DNA from 2 places in the Pseudonocardia sp. DSM 110487 genome. Region 1 is predicted to be linked to the other one. Evidence: riboswitches for the same ligand, from Rfam matches in the RefSeq annotation. Region 1 holds a riboswitch; the other holds the start of a gene.
The links. Region 1 has a riboswitch for thiamine pyrophosphate ahead of K1T35_RS14975 (ABC transporter substrate-binding protein). Riboswitches for the same ligand answer to the same signal wherever they lie in the genome.
Positions count from the first base shown of each region.

Region 2: linked by a shared signal. The riboswitch ahead of thiD (bifunctional hydroxymethylpyrimidine kinase/phosphomethylpyrimidine kinase) and the one ahead of K1T35_RS14975 (ABC transporter substrate-binding protein) in region 1 are both predicted to bind thiamine pyrophosphate.

Region 1 is NZ_CP080521.1:3,224,563-3,229,788, reverse strand. It holds gene K1T35_RS14985 (ABC transporter ATP-binding protein) at 1-569, opposite strand, end outside; gene K1T35_RS14980 (ABC transporter permease) at 562-1,296, opposite strand; gene K1T35_RS14975 (ABC transporter substrate-binding protein) at 1,391-2,410, opposite strand; TPP riboswitch at 2,401-2,514, opposite strand; gene K1T35_RS14970 (2-dehydropantoate 2-reductase N-terminal domain-containing protein) at 3,093-4,040, shown strand; gene K1T35_RS14965 (glycosyltransferase) at 4,037-5,226, shown strand, end outside.
Region 2 is NZ_CP080521.1:9,536,466-9,541,691, reverse strand. It holds gene K1T35_RS44885 (rhomboid family intramembrane serine protease) at 1-1,705, shown strand, start outside; gene K1T35_RS44880 (nitroreductase family deazaflavin-dependent oxidoreductase) at 1,889-2,329, opposite strand; TPP riboswitch at 2,390-2,500, shown strand; gene thiD (bifunctional hydroxymethylpyrimidine kinase/phosphomethylpyrimidine kinase) at 2,491-3,342, shown strand; TPP riboswitch at 3,358-3,466, shown strand; gene thiC (phosphomethylpyrimidine synthase ThiC) at 3,456-5,075, shown strand; gene K1T35_RS44865 (SgcJ/EcaC family oxidoreductase) at 5,148-5,226, opposite strand, start outside.

The sequences.
Region 1 (5,226 bases):
ATCAGCAGGACCGTCCACCCGAACCGGGCCCGGACCTCCTCCAGCCAGGTCTGCATGTCGGTGCGGGTGAGCGAGTCGAGCGCGCCGAACGGCTCGTCGAGCAGCAGCACCGCCCTGTCCTGCACAACGGTGCGCAGCAGCGCGGCCCGCTGGCGCATCCCGCCCGACAGCTCGTGCGGCCGCGCGGACTCGAAACCCTCGAGGCCGAAGGGCGCGAACAGCGCGCGGGCCCGCTCCCGCGCCGCCCGCCGCCGCATCCCGGCCACCTCAAGACCGAGCGTCGTGTTGTCCAGCACCGTGCGCCACGGGAACAGCAGGTCCCGCTGCGGCATGTAGGCGACGTGGTCGACGCGCCCGGTGGCGTCCTCACCGTCCACGAGCACGCGGCCCGCGTCCGGGAGGTCCAGCCCGGCGATCACGTTGAACAGCGTGGACTTGCCGCAGCCGCTCGGCCCGATCACCGAGACGAACTCCCCCGGCGCGACGTCGAACTCCACCCCGTCCAGCACCTGTAGTGGGCCGGGGAACGCCTTGCGCAGGCCGTCAAGTACGAGCTTGGCCTCAGCCACGGCGATACCAGGGGACGACGAGCCGTTCGACGGCGTAGGTGAGCAGGAACAGCGTCACCGACAACAGGGCCGTGACCAGCACGGCGGCGAGCACGAGGTCGGTGCGGAAGGAGTTCTTCTGCAGGCTCATGAAGATGCCGAGGCCGGCCGTCGCCCCGACGTACTCGGCGAAGATCGCGCCCGTGACGGCGTAGGTGATGCCGATGCGCAGCGCCGTGAAGAACCGGGGCATGGCTCCGGGCAGCCGCACGTAGCGGAACTGCTGCCAGCGCGACGCCCCCATGCTGCGCAGCAGGCTCGTGGCCTGCCGATCAGTGGCGGCGAACCCCTCGATGAGCCCCACCGTGATCGGGAAGAACGTGACGAGGGCGATCACCACGACCTTCGGGAACAGCCCGAACCCGAACCAGATGATCAGCAGCGGGGCGATCGCGATGATCGGCAGCGTCTGCGAGGCGACGAGCAGTGGCGTGAGGGCACGCCGCAGCCACGGCGAGAAGTCCACCGCGATCGCGATCGCCCAGCCCAACGCCAAGGACACCGCGAACCCGACCGCCGTGACCTGCAGCGTCGGCACCGTGTTGGCCCAGATCTGGTCGCGGAACGCCCAGCCCTGCTCCAGCACCCGCAACGGCGAGGGAAGCACCTGCGGCCGAACGTCCGTCGCGGTCACGTACCACTGCCACACCACGAGCCCGAGGCCCACGAGCACCACCGGCGGGCCCACCCGCGCCCACACCCGTGAGTCCGGCGTCCCAGCCTGGCGAGTCGCGCGGCCGGGCCCGGCGAGTCCCGCGGTCGGTCCGGGCGAGTCGCCCCGGTCAGGCGGGCGGGGCGAGGTAGGCATCGGTGAACCACGTGGAGAAGTCGGGACGCTGGGTCAGCGGCGCTCCGTCGGGTCCGGTGAGCGCGCCCGAGTCGAACACCCATCCCGAGTACCCCGCCCACTTCTCGGGCGTCTGCGTGCCCACGCGGCCGTTCTCGTCGCGCAGGAACCGCTCGGCGAGCATGTGCTGGCTGCGCGTCACGAGCTCCGGTTCGGTGAACGCGCCCGGGTTGGCATCCATGAGGAGCTGGGCGGCGCGGTCCGGGTCGTCGGCCGCGAGCTGGTAGCCGCGCTGCGCGGCCTGCACGAACTTCGCCGCGAGGTCGGGGTGGGCCGAGAGCCACGGCGAGTTGCCGATGAGCAGCACGTTGTAGGCGTCCGGGAACCCGTAGTCGGTGTAGGAGAACGTCTTGAGCGGCTGCCCGCGCAGCTCCGCCTCGATGCCTTCCCACGCGATGAACGGCTCGGTGAAGTCGACCTCGCCCGCGTAGAGCGCCTCGTACGCGGCCGTGCCCAGCACGACCGTCCGGAACGTGCCCGTGCCGCCCGCGTCCTGGATGACGGCCCGCATCTTGGGCTCCTCGTACGCCGCGCCGAACCCGCCGTACGTCTTGCCGTCCAGGTCGCGCGGGGACGTGATGTCGGCGCGGTCCGCCCGCACCGCGATCTGCGTGGCCCAGTGCTGCAGCACGGCCATCACGGATGTGATCTCGGCGCCCGCCGCCTTCGAGAACGTGAACGAGTCCTGGAAGGAGACGCCGAACTCGGCCGCGCCGGAGGACACGAGCGTGTCGGGCGAGGTGTTGTTGTACGGCAGGAACTGCACGTCGAGGCCCGCCTCGCGGAACCAGCCCTCCTGCTGGGCCACGAATAGGCCGGTGTGGTTGGTGTTCGGGGTCCAGTCGAGCGCCACGCGGATCGGCTCCGGGCCGCCTCCGGATCCGCAACCCGCCACCAGCAGGGCGAGTGCCGCCCCGAGGGCGGCGAGGATCCGGGATGCGCGAACGGGTCTCACGAGTTCCTCCCTACGCCGGTACTAACCGGGTCAGGTGCGAACGGTCGGCGGCCGGTCCTGCCGCCCTCTCAGCCTCGGATCGCGAGGCTCCCGTGGGTTTCGGGCGAGAATACGTGCTCGCGCCGCGGCCTGCCCACTGAGGTGGGCGGTCGCCGTGCGGCGGATCACACCTTCCCCGTCACCCGGCTGCACTCACCCGGCCGGGGGAACATTCCTGCTCCTCGCGGCGTTGGAACCGTCGGAACGGGTCCGAAATGACCCGTTCGAGTCGCCGCCGGTGACCCTTGCCGGACACAGCGTGACCACAAATCTGAGACAATCTCAGGGGACGTTGAGATAGTGTTTATCGCGTAGGGTTCCACCGGCGAACAGCCGGTCAGCGGTAGAAGTTACGACCGACCTCGACTCCCGGTGGCGGGGGCCGTCCGGCGGGGGCGCAACACCGGACGACTTCATCGGGAGCTGGCAACGGCCGCACCGAGGATCGGCTTTGACCTGCACTGATGTGCTCGAGCACTCGTCGCCCACGGATTGTTCGAGCACGCCGGTGTGCCCGGTCGATGACGACCACGGGTCGAACTGATCCCGGCGGACGACGACGTCCGACGTTCCGCCATACCCATCGGATCCGAGGCAAACCTTGCCTGCCCTCGGGTCGCCCGTCAAGAGGGGACAATTAGCAATGAGCAGGATTTTCATCATGGGTTCCGGTGTCGTGGGCGCCGCGACCGGTGAAGGTTTCCTGAAGGCCGGCCACGACGTCACGTTCGTCGACATCAACGAGGTCCGGGTGCGCGAGCTGCGCGACCGCGGCTGGGACGCGCGCACCGCGATCGACCTCGCCGACGAGCCGCAGTCACTGATCTTCCTGACCCTGCCGACGCCGAACGACGGACACCGCTACGACCTGTCGGCGTTCACCGCGGGCACCGCCGCCGTCGGCCGGGCGATCGCCGACGCGTCGGCCGAGCACATCGTCGTCGTGCGCTCCACCGTGCCGCCCGGCACCACCGAGGGCCTGGTCAAGACCACCCTGGAGGAGAGCTCGGGGAAGGTCGCGAACGAGGGCTTCGGCCTGGCGTCGAACCCCGAGTTCCTGCGCGCGGCCTCTGCCGCCGAGGACTTCGCCAACCCGTGGATGACGATCATCGCCAGCCGCGACCCGCGCAACGTCGAGCGACTGCGCTCCCTGCTGTCCCCCTTCGGCGGCGAGCTGCGCACCTTCACCAACCCGGCCGAGGCCGAGTTCATCAAGGCCGCGCACAACATCTACAACGCCACCAAGATCAGCTTCTGGAACGAGATGTGGCTGGTCGCCCAGAAGATCGGCCTCGACCTCGACCCGATCGCCGCCACCGTGGCCCGCTCGGCAGAGGGGTCCATCAACCCCGAGTACGGCATCCGCGGCGGCGCCCCCTACGGCGGGGTCTGCCTGCCCAAGGACACCCAGGGCTTCCTCGGCTTCGCCGGCACCGTCGGGGTGGACATGCCGCTGCTGTCCGCCGTGGTGGAGGTCAACGACCGCCTCGCCGCGATCGTCGACCACGAGATCGAGAAGGTCGCGCACGCCGACGCGAGCGAGCTGCGCGGCCAGAGCTCGATCCCGGGCGCGGAGCGCGAGTCGGCATGAACCTGCCCCTCTACTACTACGTGCTGGGCACGCCACTGGGCGTGCTCGGCCTGATCCGCTGGGGCGCATGGCTCGTGCGCCGCATCCCCGCGGTGCTGTACAAGCCGGTGATCAACGACCACCGGCTGCCGATCTCGATCGTGGTGCCGGTCTACCAGGAAGACCCGAAGATCTTCGCGGCGGCGATCGAGTCGTGGCTCGCCAACGACGTCGAGGAAGTCATCCTCGTCATCGACGAGTCCGACACCACCTGTCAGGACGTCGCGGCCCGTTACCCCGTCACCGTTGTCATCACCGACGTGCCGGGCAAGCGCGACGCCCTCCGCAGGGGGTGGCGGGCCGCCAGCACCGAGCTCGTCGCGCTCGTCGACTCCGACACGATCTGGGCCGACGACGTCGCCGCCCAGGTGGCCAAGCCGTTCGCCGACCCGCGCATCGGCGGGGTGGGCACCCGGCAGTCCGTGTACGGGTCGAAGGGCTTCCTCGCCCGGATCACGGACATGTTCCTCGACCACCGCTACTTCGACGAGAACGCCAGCCAGAGCCTGCTCGGCAAGGCCGTCTCCTGTCTCTCCGGGCGCACCGCCGTCTACCGGCGCGAGCTCCTGCTGGAGATCGAGGACGACTTCATGAACGAGACGTTCTGGGGCGTCCAGTCGCTCTCCGGCGACGACAAGCGGCTCACCACGCTGATCCTGGAGCGGGGCCACCTCACCTACATGCAGCGCACGGCCGAGGTCTGGTCCACGTTCCCGGACCGCTGGCGCACCTTCTTCCGCCAGCGGCTGCGCTGGGCGCGCAACACATGGCGCTCGGACCTGCGGGCGCTGTCCAAGCCGTGGGTGTGGCGCCACCCGTTCCTCGCCTACACCATGATCGACAAGGGTCTGAGCAGCTTCACGCTCTTGCTCGGGCCGGCCGCGATGGTGTTCGCCATCGTCACGCAGAACTGGATCCTCGCGGGCGTGCTGCTGCTCTGGTGGCAGGTCAGCCGCGCGGCCAAGCTCGCGCCCCACATCCGGCGCAGGCCGTCCAGCTTCTTCTTCGTGCTGGGCTACGTGGCCGTGTCATGGCTGATGGCGATCATCAAGATCACCGCGCTGGTCACAATCCGCAAGCAGGCCTGGCTCACGCGCCAGGTCGCGGTGGAGAACGGCGAGGTCGTGCGCACCTCGGTCGAGCAGCC
Region 2 (5,226 bases), 3.8 Mb from region 1:
GCTGTTGCAGGCCGACGTGGCGTCGGGTGCGGGCCACCTGTTCGCGGCGGCCGTGGTCCCCGGCCCTCGTGGAAACCACGAGCCTGCCGAGCGGCGGCGCGGCGTGCTGATCGCCGAATCGGATCGAGGCCTCGTGGTCATCACCGATCCGACGGCGGTCGCTGTGGTGCTCGACGAGGTGCGCGCGCTGCGGGACCGGGGGAGGGTCGCGCTCGCGGACTCGAATCGGCTGAGCCCGAGTGGGCTGTGGGCTGCGGTCAATTTCTGGTTGTACCTCGCGGACGGGCTCGACGCGGTGAACGGGCTCACCGTGCCGGGCCTGCGCCAGGTGAGCGTTCTCTACGTCCTCGAGGCCGGGCGCAGCGCGGTGATCGTGCCCAGAGCCCCGTTCGATGCCGTGATCAGCCGGTTCGATCCCCGGACCGTGATCGCGCTGGAACACGAGATCGTTCGAGGGCTGTACGGCGCCGATCCGAAGAACGGGTGGCGGCCTTTGGCGATGGACGACTGCCCGACAGACCAGCCCCCATCCCCGGCTCCGTCGACCATGCCCGCGGTGGAGTACGTGGCCACCCTGGAGACGAAAGGCCGCCGGCCGACCGCCGTGCTGGTGAAGCCGGTGGGTGATCGCGGCCACCTCGTGGTGCATCCCCGCGGCCCCGACCACCTGGACCGCACGCTCGACACGGCGGCCGCGTACCGGGTGCTGGGAGCGCCGGCCGTGCTCACGTGGCCGGGCGTCGTGGCCGAGGACGTGCTGGACGGCAGTGGGAACGTCGTGCTGCGGGCGAGCGAGAGGGTGGAGGTCGGCCACTACCGCGGGGGCAAGCAGGTCGACCTCCACGACCCGGTCCAGCGCGCTCAGGTGGCGCGCTTGCATGCCGCCGCCGCGGTGCTCGGGGACATCGACCTGCGTGCTGTGAAGACGGCGAACCTCGTTCGGGATCGAGCCGGGAACGTCGGGCTGGTCGACTTCGACAAGGGCATGACGCTGGATGCCGACCCGGTCGAGTTCCACGTCCAGATCGCCATCGACGGCCGCCGGTTCGAGACGAGGGCGGCGCGGGAGGTCTTCGGCCTGCTCACCGAGGCCGATCTGCTGGCCGGTTACCAGCACGTCGTCGAGCGGCGTGCCGAGCTGGTGGCGGTGATCCCCGATCCGGTGCGGCGGCTGATGGTCGAGGCTCGGCTGGACTGGATGAGCCAGGTCGTCGAAGCCGGCCGGCTCCCGGGCTGGTTGCGGGGACAGCTCGAGACGGCTCGGGAGGTCGCCGACGCGGCGTACCCCGGCGCGGTGCGGCTGCCCGACCACACCTACCGGCTGGGGTTCAGTCCGGAACAGACCCAGCTGATCTCGTGGGCCTTGGCCCGGATGTGGCAGGAACAGCCGGCGTTTGGCGGCAACCGGCACCCACCGGTAGTAGCGCTACGCGACGGCGAGGCGCTGTTCGTCTTCCGGAGCGACCGCCTTCATACCGAGCTCCGTGCCCACGTGCCGGACCGAGAGGCCGCCGATCTCGTCGAACGGCTGGTGACGTTCGCATGGCCCGCCGCGGACGGCCTTGTCATCGCGATCAGCGAGCGGCGGCTCGCCGAGCTGGTCCGGCTGGGCGCGCTCCAGCAGGCGATCGACGGTGCGCGCAGTCGTGCGTCGTCGATCGCGCCGCGAGCTCCACCGCGCGCTGATCGAAGGGAGCGGAATTGAGTTCGATGATCGAAACCAGCGGAAGCCCGAAACCGCGAACGCCCTTCGCATAACCGCGCACATCCCCGCGCCCGTCCTGCGCGCCTACCTCGCGGCTGTCGATGTGCAGCCGTGATCGCGACCGGGACCTGTCGTCCGCATACATGCGAAGACGAGATCCCGATCCGGGCGATCACGACCGGCTCAGCCCGCGACCGGCTCCAGCACGAAGACCGGGATCTGGCGGGTCGTCTTCTTCTGGTAGTCGGCGTAGGGCGGGTAGGCCGCGACGGCCCGCTCCCACCAGATCGCCTTCTCCTCGCCGGTGACCTCCCGTGCCACGAAGTCGTTCGTCTCCGTGCCGTCCTGGAGGTCGACCTTGGGGTCGGCCTTGACGTTGTGGTACCAGACCGGGTGCTTCGGGGCGCCGCCCAGCGAGGCGACGATGGCGTACACACCGTCGTGCTCCACGCGCATCAGCGGCACCTTGCGGAGCTTCCCGCTCTTGACACCGCGCGTGGTCAGCAGCACCACGGCCATGCCGTTGATGTCGACGCTCTCGGTCGTCCCGGTCTCGAAGATCTTCTCCGTCTGCTCCCGCACCCATCCGGTCGGGCTGATCTCGTATTCACCTTCGAGTGGCATGACGTGACCAACACCGCGATCTCGCCGGATCTTCCCCTCGCCCTTCCACACGGGTTACGGTCGAGGCAGACGGGAGCTCGCAGCAGCGGGCTGAGAGGGTGGCTACGGCGCCGCCGACCGCAGGAACCTGTCCGGGTAATGCCGGCGTAGGGAGGCTGAACATGGCTGAGCCCACCGTGGGCATCACGCCCCCGACCGTCATGACGATCGCGGGCACCGACTCCGGCGGCGGCGCGGGTGTCGCGGCCGACCTGCGGGCGATGGCGGCCTGCGGGGCGCACGGCTGCGTGGCCGTCACCGCGGTCACCGTGCAGAACACGCTCGGTGTGACCGGCGTCCACACGATCCCGCCGGAGACGGTGGCCGCCCAGATCGAGGCCGTCGCCACCGACATCGCGCTGGGCGCGGTGAAGACCGGCATGCTGGCCGACACGCCGATCATCGAGGCGATCGTCGGCGCATGCGACCGCGTCGGCATCGGCGGTGAGGGCATCCCGCTGGTCATCGACCCGGTCGCGGCCTCGATGCACGGCGACCCGCTACTGGCCGACACCGCGCTCGATGCCTACCGCACACTGCTCTTCCCACGCGCCGTGCTGGCCACGCCCAACCTCGACGAGGTGCGGCTGCTGGCCGGTGTCGACGTGCACGACCGCGCGGCCCAGTACGAGGCGGCCAAGGTGATGCACGCGTTCGGGCCGCGGTACGTGCTGATCAAGGGCGGGCACCTGCGCGAGGACACCGACGTGTGCGTCGACCTCCTCTACGACGGCCACACCTTCACCGAGCTGCCCGGGCCCCGCTTTGCCACCGGCAACACCCACGGCGGCGGCGACAACATGGCCTCGGCCATCGCGTCGGGGCTCGCGCGCGGCATGGAGGTGCCAGAGGCCGTCGTGTTCGGGAAGCGCTACGTCACCGAGGCCGTGCGGCACTCGTACCCACTGGGCAAGGGGCACGGCCCCATCTCGCCGCTGTGGACGGTCCGGAACTGGTGGGAGCAGACCGTCTGAACCTCGCAACACAACTGAACACACCGCGGGAGCTCGTGCGCGCAACGGGCTGAGAGGGCATGTGCAGCCGACCGCAGAACCTGTCCGGGTAATGCCGACGTAGGGAGAGAGCGATGACCGCAGTCGCGCCGTCCGTCACGACCGGGCCCATCAGGGGCTCGCACAAGGCGTATCTCGAGGGACCGGACGGGCTGCGCGTCCCCGTCCGCCGCATCGAACTGTCCACCGGCGAGCACCACGACGTCTACGACACGTCCGGGCCGTACACCGACGACACCGCCCCTATCGACCTCGCCGCCGGGCTGCCGCCGCTGCGCGCCCCGTGGGTCGCGGCCCGCGAGCCGGGCACCCAGCTGTCGTACGCCCGCGCCGGGGTGATCACGCCGGAGATGCGGTTCGCCGCGATCCGGGAGGGTGTCGACGCCGAGCTGGTGCGGTCGGAGGTCGCCGCCGGGCGCGCGGTGATCCCGGCCAATCGCCGTCACCCGGAGTCGGAGCCGATGGTGATCGGCAAGAGGTTCCTCGTGAAGGTCAACGCCAACATCGGCAACTCCGCCGTGACGTCCTCGATCGAGGAGGAGGTCGAGAAGATGGTGTGGGCCACCCGGTGGGGCGCCGACACGGTCATGGACCTCTCGACCGGCAAGCAGATCTCCGAGACGCGCGAGTGGATCCTGCGCAACTCGCCGGTGCCGATCGGCACCGTCCCGATCTACCAGGCGCTGGAGAAGGCGGGCGGGGATCCCGCGGAACTGTCGTGGGAGCTGTATCGCGACGTCGTGATCGAGCAGTGCGAGCAGGGCGTCGACTACATGACGGTGCACGCCGGTGTGCTGTTGCGCTACGTGCCGCTCACCGCGAAGCGCGTCACCGGGATCGTGTCCCGTGGCGGCTCGATCATGGCGGCATGGTGCCTCGCGCACCACCGCGAGTCGTTCCTCTACGCGCACTTCGAGGAGCTGTGCGACATCCTGCGGGCATACGACGTCACGTTCTCCCTCGGTGACGGGCTGCGGCCCGGCTCGATCGCCGACGCGAACGACGAGGCGCAGCTCGCCGAGCTGAAGACGCTCGGGGAGCTCACGGCGATCGCCCACTCGAAAGACGTGCAGGTGATGATCGAGGGGCCGGGGCACGTGCCGCTGCACAAGGTCGACGAGAACGTGCGGCTGGAGGAGGAGTGGTGCGGCGAGGCGCCGTTCTACACGCTCGGCCCGCTCGCCACCGACATCGCGCCCGGATACGACCACATCACGAGCGCGATCGGCGCGGCCCGGATCGCGCAGGCAGGCACCGCGATGCTCTGCTACGTCACGCCGAAGGAGCACCTCGGCCTGCCGAACCGCGACGACGTGAAGACCGGCGTGATCACCTACAAGATCGCCGCCCACGCCGCGGACCTGGCCAAGGAGCACCCGCGGGCCCAGGCGCGGGACGACGCGCTGTCCGCCGCCCGGTTCGAGTTCCGCTGGCTCGACCAGTTCCACCTGTCCCTCGACCCGGACACCGCGCTCGCCTTCCACGACGAGACCCTGCCCGCCGAGCCGGCGAAGACCGCGCACTTCTGCTCCATGTGCGGGCCGAAGTTCTGCTCGATGCGCATCACGCAGGACGTCCGCGACTACGCCGAGGCCAACGGCCTGACGACGGTCGCGGCGATCGAGGCCGGCATGGCGGAGAAGGCGACGGAGTTCACGGAGAACGGCGGGAGGATCAACCTCCCATTGGCCTGAGGGAGTAGGAATGCTCTTCGATCCTGCAGAGGATTTTCCTGCGCAGGAAAATCCTCTGCAGGATCGAACTCGTCACCGGTCCGGTCGCAGGTCCAGTAGCGCCGTCCCGGTCTCGTGGTCCACCGGGTAGGACACGTGTTGGTGGATCATC